Regions from separate parts of the Microlunatus sagamiharensis genome, predicted to be linked through region 1. Evidence: predicted binding sites of a transcription regulator. Region 1 holds the regulator's gene; the other holds the start of a gene.
What was found. Region 1 encodes HrcA, which represses chaperone genes, less so after heat shock. Its sites were predicted from a motif close to TTGGCACTCGNNNNNNNCGAGTGCCAA; they were not measured.
Positions count from the first base shown of each region.

Region 2: the regulator HrcA is predicted to act here: its motif matches at 3,438-3,464, upstream of groES (co-chaperone GroES).

Region 1 covers NZ_LT629799.1:2,362,296-2,369,037, forward strand. Annotated here, with positions in the region: gene BLU42_RS10720 (16S rRNA (uracil(1498)-N(3))-methyltransferase) at 1-272, opposite strand, end outside; gene dnaJ (molecular chaperone DnaJ) at 280-1,449, opposite strand; gene hrcA (heat-inducible transcriptional repressor HrcA) at 1,499-2,494, opposite strand; gene BLU42_RS10735 (MBL fold metallo-hydrolase) at 2,596-3,450, shown strand; gene BLU42_RS10740 (DUF4397 domain-containing protein) at 3,576-4,409, shown strand; gene BLU42_RS10745 (class F sortase) at 4,476-5,189, shown strand; gene BLU42_RS10750 (RNA polymerase sigma factor) at 5,186-5,974, shown strand; gene BLU42_RS10755 (anti-sigma factor) at 5,962-6,648, shown strand; gene BLU42_RS10760 (NmrA family NAD(P)-binding protein) at 6,684-6,742, shown strand, end outside.
Region 2 covers NZ_LT629799.1:192,822-199,563, forward strand. Annotated here, with positions in the region: gene tsaD (tRNA (adenosine(37)-N6)-threonylcarbamoyltransferase complex transferase subunit TsaD) at 1-516, shown strand, start outside; gene BLU42_RS00885 (class I SAM-dependent methyltransferase) at 524-1,726, shown strand; gene BLU42_RS00890 (metallophosphoesterase) at 1,852-3,285, shown strand; gene groES (co-chaperone GroES) at 3,613-3,909, shown strand; gene groL (chaperonin GroEL) at 3,945-5,561, shown strand; gene BLU42_RS00905 (sigma-70 family RNA polymerase sigma factor) at 5,968-6,585, shown strand; gene guaB (IMP dehydrogenase) at 6,691-6,742, shown strand, end outside.

The DNA of each region.
Region 1 (6,742 bases):
TTGGCCAGCGCCTGCGCGACGACGAGGCGTACGGGACGGGCGGTCTCGGTGAGCACCTCGGTGACCCGGACCCGCAGACCCGCCTTGCTCGCCTCCACGACCTCGCCACGGACCCCGCCCCCGGAACCGTCGGCGACGAGCACGCGCTCGCCCGCCCGCAGGCGCCGGACGGCGACCGCGTGGTGCCCCTCGGACCCGTCGACCAGCACCTCGCCGCCGACCTGCGGCGAGGTCGAGGCCAGGCTCTCCAGGAGGAAGAGCGCGTCGGTCACCCGCGCGTCACTGCCCGGCGAAGGCGTCGCGCAGGCGGCCGAAGACGCCGCGGCCCTGCTTCTGCACCGTCACCTCGGGCCCGGTCTCCTCACGGAGCTCGGCGAGCTGGCGGAGCAGGTCGCGCTGCTCGTCGTCCAGGCGCGTGGGCGTCTGCACCAGCAGGGTGACGCCGAGGTCGCCGCGGCCGTTGGACCGCAGGCGCGGGACGCCCCAGCCCTCGAGGGCGACGCGGGTGCCCGACTGGGTGCCGGCCGGGACGCTGACGTGCACGTCGCGGTCCTCGTCGTCGGTGTCGGCCAGGTCGGCCTCGAGCGTCTGGACCGTGACCTCGGTGCCGAGCGCGGCCGCGGTCATGGGGATGCGCACCGTCACCTCGAGGTCGTCGCCCTCGCGACGGAACACCTCGTGCGGCGCGACGGCCAGCTCGACGTAGAGGTCGCCGGCCGGGCCGCCGCCGGGGCCGACCTCGCCGTGGGCGGAGAGGTGGATCCGGTTGCCGGTGCTGACGCCGGCCGGGATCTTGACGTTGATCGTGCGGGCCGAGCGGACGCGGCCGTCGCCGGAGCACTCGGGGCACGGGTCGGGGATGACCGAGCCGTAGCCGCCGCAGGTCGGGCAGGGCTGCGTCGTGCGGATGTCGCCGAGGAAGGAGCGCTGGACGTGCGTCACGTCGCCCTGGCCGTGGCAGGTGCGGCAGGTGACGGGCTCGGAACCCTCCTGCGCCCCGGACCCCTTGCAGAGCGGGCACAGCACGGCCGTGTCGACCCGCAGCGGCTTGGTGACGCCGAACGCCGCCTCCGCCAGCTCGAGGTCGAGCCGGACGAGCGCGTCCTGGCCGCGGCGCACGCGCGAGCGCGGGCCGCGGCTGGTCTGCCCGCCGAACATCGCGTCGACGAGGTTGCCGAAGTCGAAGCCGCCCTGGCCGCCGAAGTTGCCGGCGAACCCGCCGCCCATGCCCCCGCCCAGCGGGTCGGCGCCGCGGTCGTAGAGGTCCTTCTTCTTCGGGTCGGCGAGGACCTCGTACGCCTCGGCCACCGCCTTGAAGCGGTCGCCCGCGTCCGGCTCGGTGGCGACGTCGGGGTGGAGCTTCATCGCGAGCTGGCGGTAGGCCTTCTTGATCTGCTCGGGCGACGCGTCGCGGGAGACGCCGAGCGTCTCGTAGTAGTCAGCAGCCATGTCTGGGGTGGGTCATCCTTGCTCGAGGTACGCGATCAGGTGTGCGTGATCAGGGTTGCGCGAGGAAGCGGCCGACGTAGCGCGCGACCGCGCGCACGGAGGCCATCGTCGAGGGGTAGTCCATGCGGGTCGGCCCGACGACCCCGAGGGTGGCACGGCTGCCGTAGCCGCTGGCGACGACCGAGGTCGTCTGGAGCTCCTTCACCGGGTTCTCCTGCCCGATCCGGACGGTGACGCCGTCGGCCGTGGCCTCGCCGAGCAGGGTGAGCAGCACGACCTGCTCCTCCAGCGCCTCGAGCACGGGCTTCATGCTGCTCGGGTCGGCGCCGTAGCGGGTGAGGTAAGGCATCCCGCCGATCACCATGCGGGTCGAGGTCTCGCTGCCGAGCATCTCCAGCAGGGCGGCCACCACGGTGCGCCCGAGCGGCAGCGTCTCCGCTGGGAGCGCATCGAGCAGCGCCGGGAGCGCGGAGCCGGCCTCGACCGGCGTCCGCCCGGCGGCGGCCGCGTTGAGCGCCGTCCGCAGGTCGCCCAGACCGGTCTCCTCGACCTCGGGCACCTCGAGGGAGCGCTGCTCGACGCGCCCGGTGGAGGTGATGAGCACCAGCAACAGCCGGGTCGACGACAGCGACACGAGCTCGACGTGGCGGACCGTGGAGGTGCTCAGCGTCGGGTACTGCACGATCGCGACCTGCTGCGTCGCCTGGGCGAGGAGCCGGACGGTGCGCAGCAGGATGTCGTCGAGGTCGAGCGCCCCGGACAGGAAGGTCTGGATCGCGCGCTGCTCGGCGCTGGAGAGCGGCTTGACCTGCCCGAGCCGGTCGACGAAGAGCCGGTAGCCCTTGTCGGTGGGGATGCGCCCCGCGCTGGTGTGGGGCTGCGTGATGTAGCCCTCCTCCTCCAGCGCGGCCATGTCGTTGCGGACCGTCGCCGGGGAGACGCCGAGGTCGTGCTTGTCGACCAGCGCCTTGGACCCGACCGGCTCCTTGCTGGAGACGTAGTCGGTGACGATGGCCCGGAGCACCTGCAGCTTGCGGTCGTCCATGCTCGCTCCACCACCCCTTCGCCTGCTGTCGCTCGAGTCGCCGCCGTCGTACGCGCGCGAGGCCCTTGGCACTCGCGTGCGGTGAGTGCCAGTGTAGTGCCGTGACCGACGCCGGGCAGGACGCCGAGCCGACCCCGCTGCCGGGCCCCTGGGAGGAGCTCGGGCCCGGCGCCTGGCGCTGCGTCGCCGAGCCGGACGCGGTGAACCTCGTCCTGCTCGCCGGGTCGGAGCGCGCGCTCCTCGTCGACACGGGCTCGACCCCTGCGCAGGGCCGGGCCGTCCGGGCCTCGGTCGCGTCGGTGACCGACGTCCCGCTCGAGGTCGTCGTGGTGACCCACGCGCACCGCGACCACGCCTTCGGCCTGGCAGCGTTCGACGACCTCACCACCGTCGGCCACGAGGACGTCGCCGCGTCCTTGGCCTCGCCGGACGCCCACGCCGACGCGGAGCGGCTCGGGCTCGCGCCGGCCGACCTCGTCGCCCCGAACCGTCCGATCGTGCTCGCCGCGGCCTTCGACCTGGGCGGGCGCCGCGTCGAGGTCGCCCACATCGGCCGGGGCCACACCGGCGCCGACCTGGTCGTGGTCGTGCCCGACGCGGACCTCGTCGTCGCCGGCGACCTCGTCGAGCAGGCCGGTCCGCCGGCCCTGGGCCCGGACTCCTACCTGCACGAGTGGCCGGTCACGCTCGACGGCGTCATCGGCCTGATGACCGGCGCGACCCGAGCCGTCCCCGGTCACGGCGAGCCGGTCGACCGGCCCTTCGTCTACGAGCAGCGGGGCCGGCTCGCGTCGGTCGCCGGGCAGGTCCGGCACCTCGCCGAGACCGGCGTCGGGGTGGACGAGGCGGCCGAGCAGGAGTGGGCGTACCCGTACGCGGTCCTCGCCGCCGGGCTGCCCACGGCCTTCGCGCAGCTGGGTCCCGTGGCGCCGCGCCGCACCCTGCCACTGGCCTGAGGGCGGCCCGCAGGACCGGGCCCAAGGACGCGGGCAGGAGATCCGGGACCCGTTGCATCCGCAGCGGCATCTCGTGCGCAGGACCAGGCACAGGCAAGCCCAGCCCCGCCCCACCTGGAGGTCCGATGCCCACGCCCGCCCGTTCCCGACTGATCCGGGGTTCCCTCGCCCTGGCCGTCACGTCCGGCGCCCTGCTGCTGCCCGCCACCAGCGCTCAGGCCGCCGACACCGCCACCGTCTCGATCCTGCACGCCGTCCCCGGCGCGACCGTCGACGTCTACGCCAACGGCGAGGAGCTGCTCAGCGACTTCGAGCCCGGCACCCTGACCGACCCGCAGCAGCTGCCCGCCGGCACCTACGACCTCAAGGTCGTCGCGGCCGGCGACGGCGCCGACGGCAACGCCGTGGCCGAGCTGGAGGACGCCGAGGTCCCGGCCGGCGCGAACGTCACCGTCGTCGCCCACCTCAACGCCTCGGGCGACCCGCGCCTGACCGCGTACGCCAACGACACCTCCGGCCTCGACGCCGGCCAGGCGCGCCTGATCGTGCGCCACGACGCCGCGGCCCCGGCCGTGGACGTCCGCGCGAACGAGGAGGTCGCCTTCAGCGGCCTCGAGAACCCCGACGAGGACAGCGCCGACCTCGACGCCGGCACGATCAGCGCCGACGTGGTCCTGGCCGGGGAGAGCGACCCGGTCATCGGCCCGGCCGACGTGGACCTCGAGGAGGGCACGACCACCATCGTGTACGCCTGGGGCTCCGCCGAGGACGACAACCTCGACCTGGCCGTGCAGACGATCAGCGGCATGGGCGGCAACCCGGGCGGTGTCCCCGGCGGCTCCGGCGGCCAGGCGGCGATGAGCTCCCCGCTCGCGCTCGGCGCCTTCGGCCTGGGCCTGGTCGGCCTCGTGCTGGCCGGCACCCGGATGGCCGCGCGGACCCGGACCGTCCGGGCCTGAGCGTGCGGCAGGACGACGCGGTGACGCGTGCCGCACGGGTCGGGCCCGCGAGGACCCGGTGACCCGGTGACGCTCGCCACCGCACGACGGGGCGGCTGGCTGTGGCCGGCCGTCCTCGTCGTGTCCGCGCTCCTGCTCGCGGTGGCCGGCCACCAGCTCTTCACCCCGCGCAGCGTGGCGGCCGACGTGCCCGTGACCACGACGGTCGAGGACCCGGCCGGTACGCCGTCCGTAACCCCCTCACCCTCCCCGTCCGCCTCGTCGTCGCCGACGGGGCGGGCGTCCGGGCCGCGCTGGACCACCCGGCCGGCCGCGCCGCGACCGGCCCCCGAGGTCGTGCCGCCCGAGCGGCTCCTCGCCCGCTCGGTCGGGCTGGACCTGCCCGTCGTGGCCGAGGGCGTCGACGACCGCGGCCAGATGGCCCTGCCCGAGCGGCCCACCGAGCTCGGCTGGTACCGCTTCGGACCCACGCCGGCCGACCGCCGCGGCGCCGTGGTCCTTGCCGGTCACGTCGACAGCGAGCGCTACGGCGCCGGACCCCTGGAGCGCGCCGCCGGCCTGGAGAAGGGCGACCGCATCGAGGTGCGCGACCGTGCGGGCCGCACCACCACGTACGCGGTCGGCGCCGTCCAGCGGATCCGCAAGGCCGACTTCTCCCCCGACGACGTCTTCTCCCGGTCCGGGAAGCCCGTGCTGCGCCTGATCACCTGCGGCGGGCCCTACGAGCCGAGGCGCGGCGGCTACCAGGACAATCTCGTCGTGACGGCGGAGCGCCGGTGAGCGCCGAGGTCGCGGGCGCGCAGCCGTCCCCGCTGGTGCCCGTCGTGCAGGAGCTGGGCCGGCGGGCCGTCGAGCGGGTGGTCGGGACGGAGGACGCAGACCGTACGGGGCCGGAGGACCGGACCGTAGGGGTGCACGGCGCGGACGGGGAGGGGCGGGCGGACGAGGTGGTCGGCGAGCTCGGGGCGGACCCCGGGGTGGACCTCGGGGTGGACCTCGGGGTGGACCTCGGGGTGGAGGAGGCGCGCATCGCGCGCGGGTTCGCCGCGGGCGACCGCGCGTGCCTCGAGGAGGCCTACCGCCGCTGGGCCCCGCTGGTCCACACCCTCGCGCGCCGCGAGCTGCGCCGGACGGTCGACGCCGAGGACGTGACGCAGCAGGTCTTCGTCAGCGCGTGGCGCAGCCGCGCCGACTACTCCCCCGGCCGCGGGAGCCTCCCGGGCTGGCTGGTCGGCATCACCCGCCACCGGCTCCTCGACCACCACCGCCGCCAGCAGCGCCAGCAGCGCCTGGCCAGCACCCTCGAGGACGAGGCCGTCGTCGCGTGGGGACCGTCGGTCCCGACCACCGACGAGGAGCTGGACCGGCTGCTCATCGCCGCCGAGATCGCGCAGCTGCCCGATCCGCGCGGCACGATCCTCCGAATGGCCTTCTGGGAGGGCTACACCTACCCGCAGATCGCCGACGGGCTCGACCTGCCGCTCGGCACCGTCAAGAGCCACGTGCGCCGTACGCTGCTGCACCTGCGGGACCGGCTGAGGGAGGCGAGGACGTGGAGCACCTGAGCGCGGAGCGCATCGCGGCGATCGCCTCCGACCTCGGGCCCGGACCGATGGCGGCCGAGGCCGGTCACCTGGCCCGCTGCCGCGCCTGCAGCGACGACGTCGAGGAGCTCGCCGCGGTGACGAGCGGGGTCCGCGACGCCTCGGGGACGACGCTGCGCCCGCCGCACCCCGACGTCTGGGCCGCGATCGACGCGGAGGTGGGCGGGAGCGCCGCGACCCGTCGGCCACGCGCGTGGCTCCCCGTGGCCGTGGCCGCCGCCGCGGGCCTCGTCGTGGGCGCCGGTGCCGTGCTGGGCGTGCAGGCGCTGCGCGACGGGGGCGGCGGGTCCGGCACGGTGCTCGCCCGCACCGACCTGGCCGCGCTGCCCGGGCAGAGCGGTGAAGGTTCGGCGGAGCTGGTCCGGGCCAGCGACGCGCTCCAGCTCCGGGTGCACGCGAGCCTCCAGGGCTCGCCCGGCGCCGAGTACCACGAGGTCTGGCTGATCAACAGCGACGGGAAGCGGATGTACGCCCTCGGCGTGCTGCCGTCCTCGGGCGACGCCAGCTACTGGCTGCCGGCGCCGCTGGACCAGCAGCTCGACGGCTACTCCACCGTCGACATCTCCCTCGAGCCCGACGACGGCGACACCGCGCACTCGCAGCTCAGCCTCGTCCGGGGCACCCTCCCCGGCTGAGTCGCGCGACGGACCCGCGGCGCTATCGTCCGAGGATGATCCTGGTGACGGGGGCCAGCGGCAACGTGGGCCGGCAGGTGGTCGAGCAGCTGGT
Region 2 (6,742 bases), 2.2 Mb from region 1:
CTCGGCCTGCCCTACCCCGGCGGGCCCGTGATCGACCGGGCGGCGACGGGCGACCCCCGCGCGATCGCCTTCCCGCGCGGGCTCACCTCCGCCCGCGACCTCGAGCGGCACCGCTTCGACTTCTCCTTCTCCGGCCTCAAGACCGCCGTGGCGCGCTGGGTCGAGACCCGCGAGCGCGACGGCCTCGACGTCCCGCTGGCCGACGTCGCGGCGAGCTTCCAGGAGGCGGTCTGCGACGTGCTGAGCGCCAAGGCCCTCGACGCCTGCGCCGCGACCGACGCACGGGACCTGCTGATCGGCGGCGGGGTCGCCGCCAACGGCCGGCTGCGCGCCCTGCTCGCGGAGCGGGCTGCCGAGGCCGGGGTCGCGCTGCGCACGCCCCGCCCGGGGCTGTGCACCGACAACGGCGCGATGATCGCCGTCCTCGGCACCGAGGTGATCCTCGCCGGGGGCCGCCCCTCCGGCCCCGAGCTCGGGGCGGACTCGTCGCTGCCCGTCAGCCGCGTCCTGGTCTGAGCGGCTCGTGACCGCGCTCCCGCTCGGGCTCACGGTCGAGGCGCTGGCCGCGGCCGAGGCCGAGGCGGACCCGGGCTCCCTGGGTGCAGGCACCCGCCTGCGGAACCGCTTCGGTCCCGACCTCGCCGCCGCGGCCCTCACCCAGGTGGTCCTGCGCCGGCGGGCGCGGTCCAAGTTCGGGGACGCGGCGCTGGGGCTCTGGCTCACCCGGGACGGGCTGGAGCAGGCCACCCGTCCCGACGTCGCGGCGCTGCACGCCCGGCGCTTCGTCGACGCGGGCGTACGGCGGGTGGTCGACCTGGGCTGCGGGATCGGCGCCGACGCCGTCGCCTTCGTCCGGGCCGGGCTGGACGTCGTGGCCGTCGAGCGCGACCCCGCGACGGCCGACGTCGCCCGGGCGAACCTCGCCGGTGCGGTCGAGGCGGCCCGGGCGGGCGGGGGCCACGCGAAGGCCGAGGTCGTCGTCGCCGACGTCGCCGACGTGCTGGGCGCCGGGCTCGAGCCCGGGGACGGCGTGTTCGCCGACCCGGCCCGCCGGGACGCCCGCGGCCGGGTCTGGCGCGCGCAGGACTTCAGCCCGGACCTCTCGACGCTGCTGGCGCTCGCGTCGCCCGAGCGCGTGCTCGGTGTCAAGCTCGGCCCGGCGCTGCCGCACGCCCTGGTGCCACGGGAGTCCGAGGCGGAGTGGGTCAGCCACGGCGGCGACGTCGTCGAGGTCGGGGTGTGGAGCGGCCCGGGGAGCGTCGCCGGCCGCCGGAGCGCGCTGCTGTGGCCGGCGGAGCGTCTCGTCGCCACCGACGCGCGGCTCGAGGTGCGTCCCGTCGGGACCTACGTCCACGAGCCGGACGGCGCGGTCATCCGCGCCGGCGCCGTCGCGGCGCTGGGGGAGCGGCTCGGCGCGGGCCTGCTCGACGCCCAGATCGCCTACCTCACGTCGGACACGCTGGTGAGCGTCCCGGGAGCGACCGCGTTCGAGGTGGAGGAGGTGCTCCCGTACGACCTCAAGCGGCTCCGTCGCTGGGTCCGGGAGCGGGGGATCGGCACTCTCGAGATCAAGCGGAGGGGTCTCGACGTCGACCCCGTCGACCTGCGCCGATCCCTGCGTCCGCAGGGATCCGCCTCCGCGACCCTGATCCTGAGCCGCACCCCCGACGGCGCGGTGGCCCTGGTCGTGCACCGCTGCCACAGTCCGGGTGATCGTGTTACATGATCATTATCTCGTTACCGAAAGTTTATAATTGAATGGGAACTCGGCTATGGTCGGCCGCGACGTCCGGGGGACGAACACGAGGAGACCTGAGAATGCCTACTGCCCGCGCACGACGACTGTGGACGGTGGCGCTCGCCACCGCCGTGGCGAGCGCCGCGTTCGCGCCCAGCGCATCCGCTGCACCCGCCGCCTCCGCGACCGGGGCCTGCGCCCCGCTCGACGACTCGATCTACCAGACGGTCAAGCCCAAGAACGGCGCCTCGCTGCTGACCAACTGGACCACCGAGGTCCTGAGCGCGGTGCTGCTCGGCTTCACCGACGACGAGGGCGAGCTGTTCACTGCCTCGCGCAGCAACGAGGACGGCCTGGTCGGCGTGCACCGCATGTACGACAAGTCCGCCAACGACTTCCTCTTCACGGCGAAGTCGGGCGAGGTCTCCTCCTTCGTCGACGAGGGCTACGAGGACCAGGGCGTCCGCTTCTACGTCCTCCCCGAGGCCGACGACTGCGCCGTGCCGGTCTACCGCTACGCCAAGGGCGACAAGCACCGCATGGCGGTGTCGTCGAGCGACCGCAGCGCGCTGGCCGACGACGGCTGGAGCTCCCAGGGCGTCTCGTTCTACGCCGCCGGCGACGCGGGTGACCCCGCGCCCACCGAGCCGACGCCGACGCCGGAGCCGGACGGCAGCGCGTTCAGCTTCGCCGTCATCCCCGACAGCCAGATGGAGGTCGTCAGCCCGACCGACCCGCGGATGAAGAACCGGACCACCTGGCTCGCCAAGCAGCCCGGGCTGGCCTTCGTCGACCACACCGGTGACGTCGTCAACTGGGACACCGACGACCACGGCCAGATGAAGGTCGCCAAGGCGGCCATGGACGTGCTCCACGACGCGGACATCCCGTACTCGCTGAGCATCGGCAACCACGACACCGAGGCGACCGGTGTCGGCGGCAGCGCCCGTGACCCCAAGAACACCTACAAGCTCCAGCGCGACACGTCGACCTTCAACAGCTTCTTCGACGCCGCCGACTACGGCGACGTGGGCGGGGCGTACGAGGCCGGCAAGATCGACAACACCTACTCGCTCTACACCGCGGGCGGGCTCAAGTGGATGGTCCTCAACCTCGAGTTCTGCGCGCGGCCGGGCGTGGTGACCTGGGCCAAGCAGGTCGTCGCCTCGCACCCCGACTACAACGTCATCGTCTCGACGCACAGCTACCTCAACGGCGGCGGCGACATCGACTCGTCCAACCAGGGCTACGGCGACACGAGCGGGCAGAAGCTCTTCGACCAGCTCGTCAGCCAGTACCCGAACATCAAGATGGTCTTCTCCGGCCACGTCGGCTACGCGGAGAAGGCCCGGGTCGACACCGGCAAGAACGGCAACAAGATCTACTCGTTCCTGACCACCATGCACGACGCCAAGACGAACCCGGTCCGCATGCTGAAGGTCGACCCGACCAACGACAGCCTGTCGACGTACATCTACGCGCCGTACACGAACCAGACCTGGGGCGAGTACTCGCAGACGATCTCGGGACTAGACTTCGTCCGCTGACGCGAGCAGCACCAGACGCGGCGTGCGGCCCTCCCCCCCCTTGGGCCGGGCGCCGGCGGCACGGCCCCGGACCCTCAGGTCCGGGGCCGTGTGCCGTTCCGGGGCTCGCTGAGCCCCGGACGGTGCCCCTCCTCCTCGGGGCCCGGGGCCTTCTGGCACTCGGTCAGGGCGAGTGCTAATGTCGAGTTAGCACTCCGACGAGGAGTGTGCCAGCGCGGACCCCGGTCCGCGTCGGCGGACGGGACGGCACCCGCGACGACGCCCCGGCCACCCAGACATCACAGACACCGCGGAACGATCCGCACACACCCGTGAAAGGGGCCTGACGTGGCGAGCACGATCAAGCCGCTCGAGGACCGCATCCTCGTCCAGCCGCTCGAAGCCGAGACCACCACCTCCTTCGGTCTGGTCATCCCGGACACCGCCAAGGAGAAGCCGCAGGAGGGCAAGGTCATCGCGACCGGCCCCGGCCGCATCGACGACAACGGCCAGCGCGTCCCGCTCGACGTAGCCGAGGGCGACGTCGTCATCTTCAGCAAGTACGGCGGCACCGAGGTGCGCTACGACGGCAACGACCTGCTGCTGCTGAACGCCCGCGACATCCTCGCGGTCGTCACCAAGTAAGTCCGCAGCACCGAAGCAGAGGAACCAGCACACACATGGCCAAGATCCTCCAGTTCGACGAGGAGGCGCGCCGCTCGCTCGAGCGCGGCGTCGACGTCCTCGCCAACACCGTGAAGGTGACGCTCGGCCCCAAGGGCCGCTACGTCGTCCTCGACAAGAAGTGGGGCGCCCCGACCATCACGAACGACGGCGTGACCGTCGCCCGTGAGGTCGAGCTCGACGACCCGTACGAGAACCTCGGCGCGCAGCTCGCCAAGGAGGTCGCCACCAAGACGAACGACGTCGCCGGTGACGGCACGACGACCGCGACCGTCCTCGCCCAGGCCCTGGTCCACGAGGGTCTGCGCGCCGTCGCATCCGGCGCCAGCCCGATCGGGCTCAAGCGCGGCATCGACGCGGCGGTCGAGGCCGTCACGAAGCGCCTGCACGAGATCGCCCGCGAGGTCCAGACGACCTCCGACATGGCGTCGGTGGCCACCATCTCGGCGCGCGACGCCGAGATCGGCGGCCTGATCGCCGAGGCGTTCGACAAGGTCGGCAAGGACGGCGTGATCACCGTCGACGAGTCGAACACCATGGGCACCGAGCTCGAGTTCACCGAGGGCATGCAGTTCGACAAGGGCTACCTGTCGCCGTACTTCGTGACCGACCCGGAGCGGATGGAGGCGGTCCTCGACAACCCCTACATCCTGATCAACTCGGGCAAGGTCTCCTCGATGAGCGACCTCCTCCCGCTGCTGGAGAAGGTCATCGGCGCGTCGGGCACCCTCTTCGTGGTGGCCGAGGACGTCGACGGCGAGGCGCTGTCCACGCTCGTGGTCAACAAGATCCGCGGCACCTTCACCTCGGTGTCGGTCAAGGCACCGGCCTTCGGCGACCGCCGCAAGGCCATGCTCGAGGACATCGCGATCCTCACCGGCGGCACCGTGGTGGCGCCCGAGGTCGGGCTCAAGCTCGACCAGGTCGGCCTCGAGGTGCTGGGCCGCGCCCGTCGCGTCGTGGTGACCAAGGACAACACCACGATCGTCGACGGCGCGGGTGACGCGGAGGCCGTGAAGGCGCGCGTCGCTCAGCTCTCCTCCGAGATCGAGCGGACCGACTCCGACTGGGACCGCGAGAAGCTGCAGGAGCGGGTCGCCAAGCTCGCCGGCGGCGTCTGCGTGATCAAGGTCGGCGCGGCCACCGAGGTCGAGCTCAAGGAGAAGAAGCACCGCATCGAGGACGCCGTGTCCGCGACGCGTGCGGCCATCGAGGAGGGCATCGTCGCCGGCGGCGGCTCGGCCATCATCCACGCGTCGAAGGCGCTGGACGGTGACCTGGGTCTGACCGGTGACGAGCGGACCGGTGTCGGGATCGTGCGTCGCGCGGTCGTCGAGCCGCTGCGCTGGATCGCCGAGAACGGTGGCGTCCAGGGCTACGTCGTGACCTCGAAGGTCGCCGAGATGGAGCCCGGTTCCGGCTACAACGCGGGCACCGACGAGTACGGCGACCTGATCGCCGCGGGCGTCATCGACCCGGTCAAGGTCACGCGCTCCGCGCTGGCCAACGCCGCGTCGATCGCCGCGCTGCTGCTCACCACGGAGACCCTCGTGGTGGACAAGCCCGAGGAGGAGGAGCCCGCAGCCGCGGGTGGCCACGGCCACTCGCACTGAGGCTCCCGCCCCGGGCGCGAGCACCGAGGCGTAGCAGCACCAGCACCACCACGAGGCCGCCCCGCCACCCGGCGGGGCGGCCTCGTGCCGTCCGGGGACGGGACGGCGGTCGTGGGACCACGACGTGGCTCACGGGCTCGCCTGCTGCCCGATGAAGTAGCGCAACAGTCGAGCGATCACGATCCGGTAACGATGAACCGGCTTCAAGCGGTTGCAGGCAAGGGTCCGTGAGACTGGTGCCCGAGTCGTTCGGGGGATCGCTCACAGGGGATGCGAGGGCTTCGAGGTCGTCACCACGGCCTCGGCACCACCAGAGCAAGAGGTGGTCCCACCGCGGCGCCAGCCGCCGGCAGGGCCGCTCCAGATCGTGCTGTCCATCCGCTCGGGGAGTTGATGGAGTCCGCCGGTGACCAACACCGACCTCGGCCAGGCCTTGTCCGACCCCGAGCTCCTGGCGCGTGCCCGCGCCGGCGAGGTCGTGGCCGTGAACCTGCTGATCACGGCCGTGCGCAGCGCCGTGCAGCGCTACTGCCGGGCCCGCCTGGCCACCTACAGCGGTGGCTCCGAGGCGGCCGAGGACGCGACGCAGGAGATCTGCCTCGCCGTCGTCGACGTGCTGCCGCGCTACCAGGACCAGGGCGCGCCCTTCGCGGCCCTCGTCTACGCCATCGCCTCCAACAAGGTGGCCGACGCCCAGCGGCGCTACGCCCGCACCCCGTTCCAGCTCGTCGACGAGCTGCCCGAGCAGGTCGAGGACGCCCTCGGCCCCGAGCAGCAGGCCATCGCCCGCTCCGACGTGTCGGCGGCCCTCGCCCTGCTCGAGCGGCTCCCGCCGCGGATGGCGCAGGTCGTGCGGCTGCGCGCCGAGGGGCTGAGCGCCGAGGACGTCGGGGAGATCGTCGGGCTCACCGCCAACGCGGTCCGCGTCACACAGCACCGGGCGCTGGCCCGGCTGCGCCGGCTGGTCACCGAGTCCGCCGACCACCGGGAGCGCTTCGCCGAGCGCTGGCCCGCCGCGGCCTGAGCCTCCGCCCGCCGCCGCGTCCGGCGTCCCGCACGGGAATGCCGGACGCGGCGGCGGCGCTACAGTGGGCTCTCCGCCAGCGCCACGAAGGACCCTGCCGTGCCCATGCTCCCCGGGCAGCCGCCCGCCGCCGACCACCAGCGTCCTGAGGGCGAGG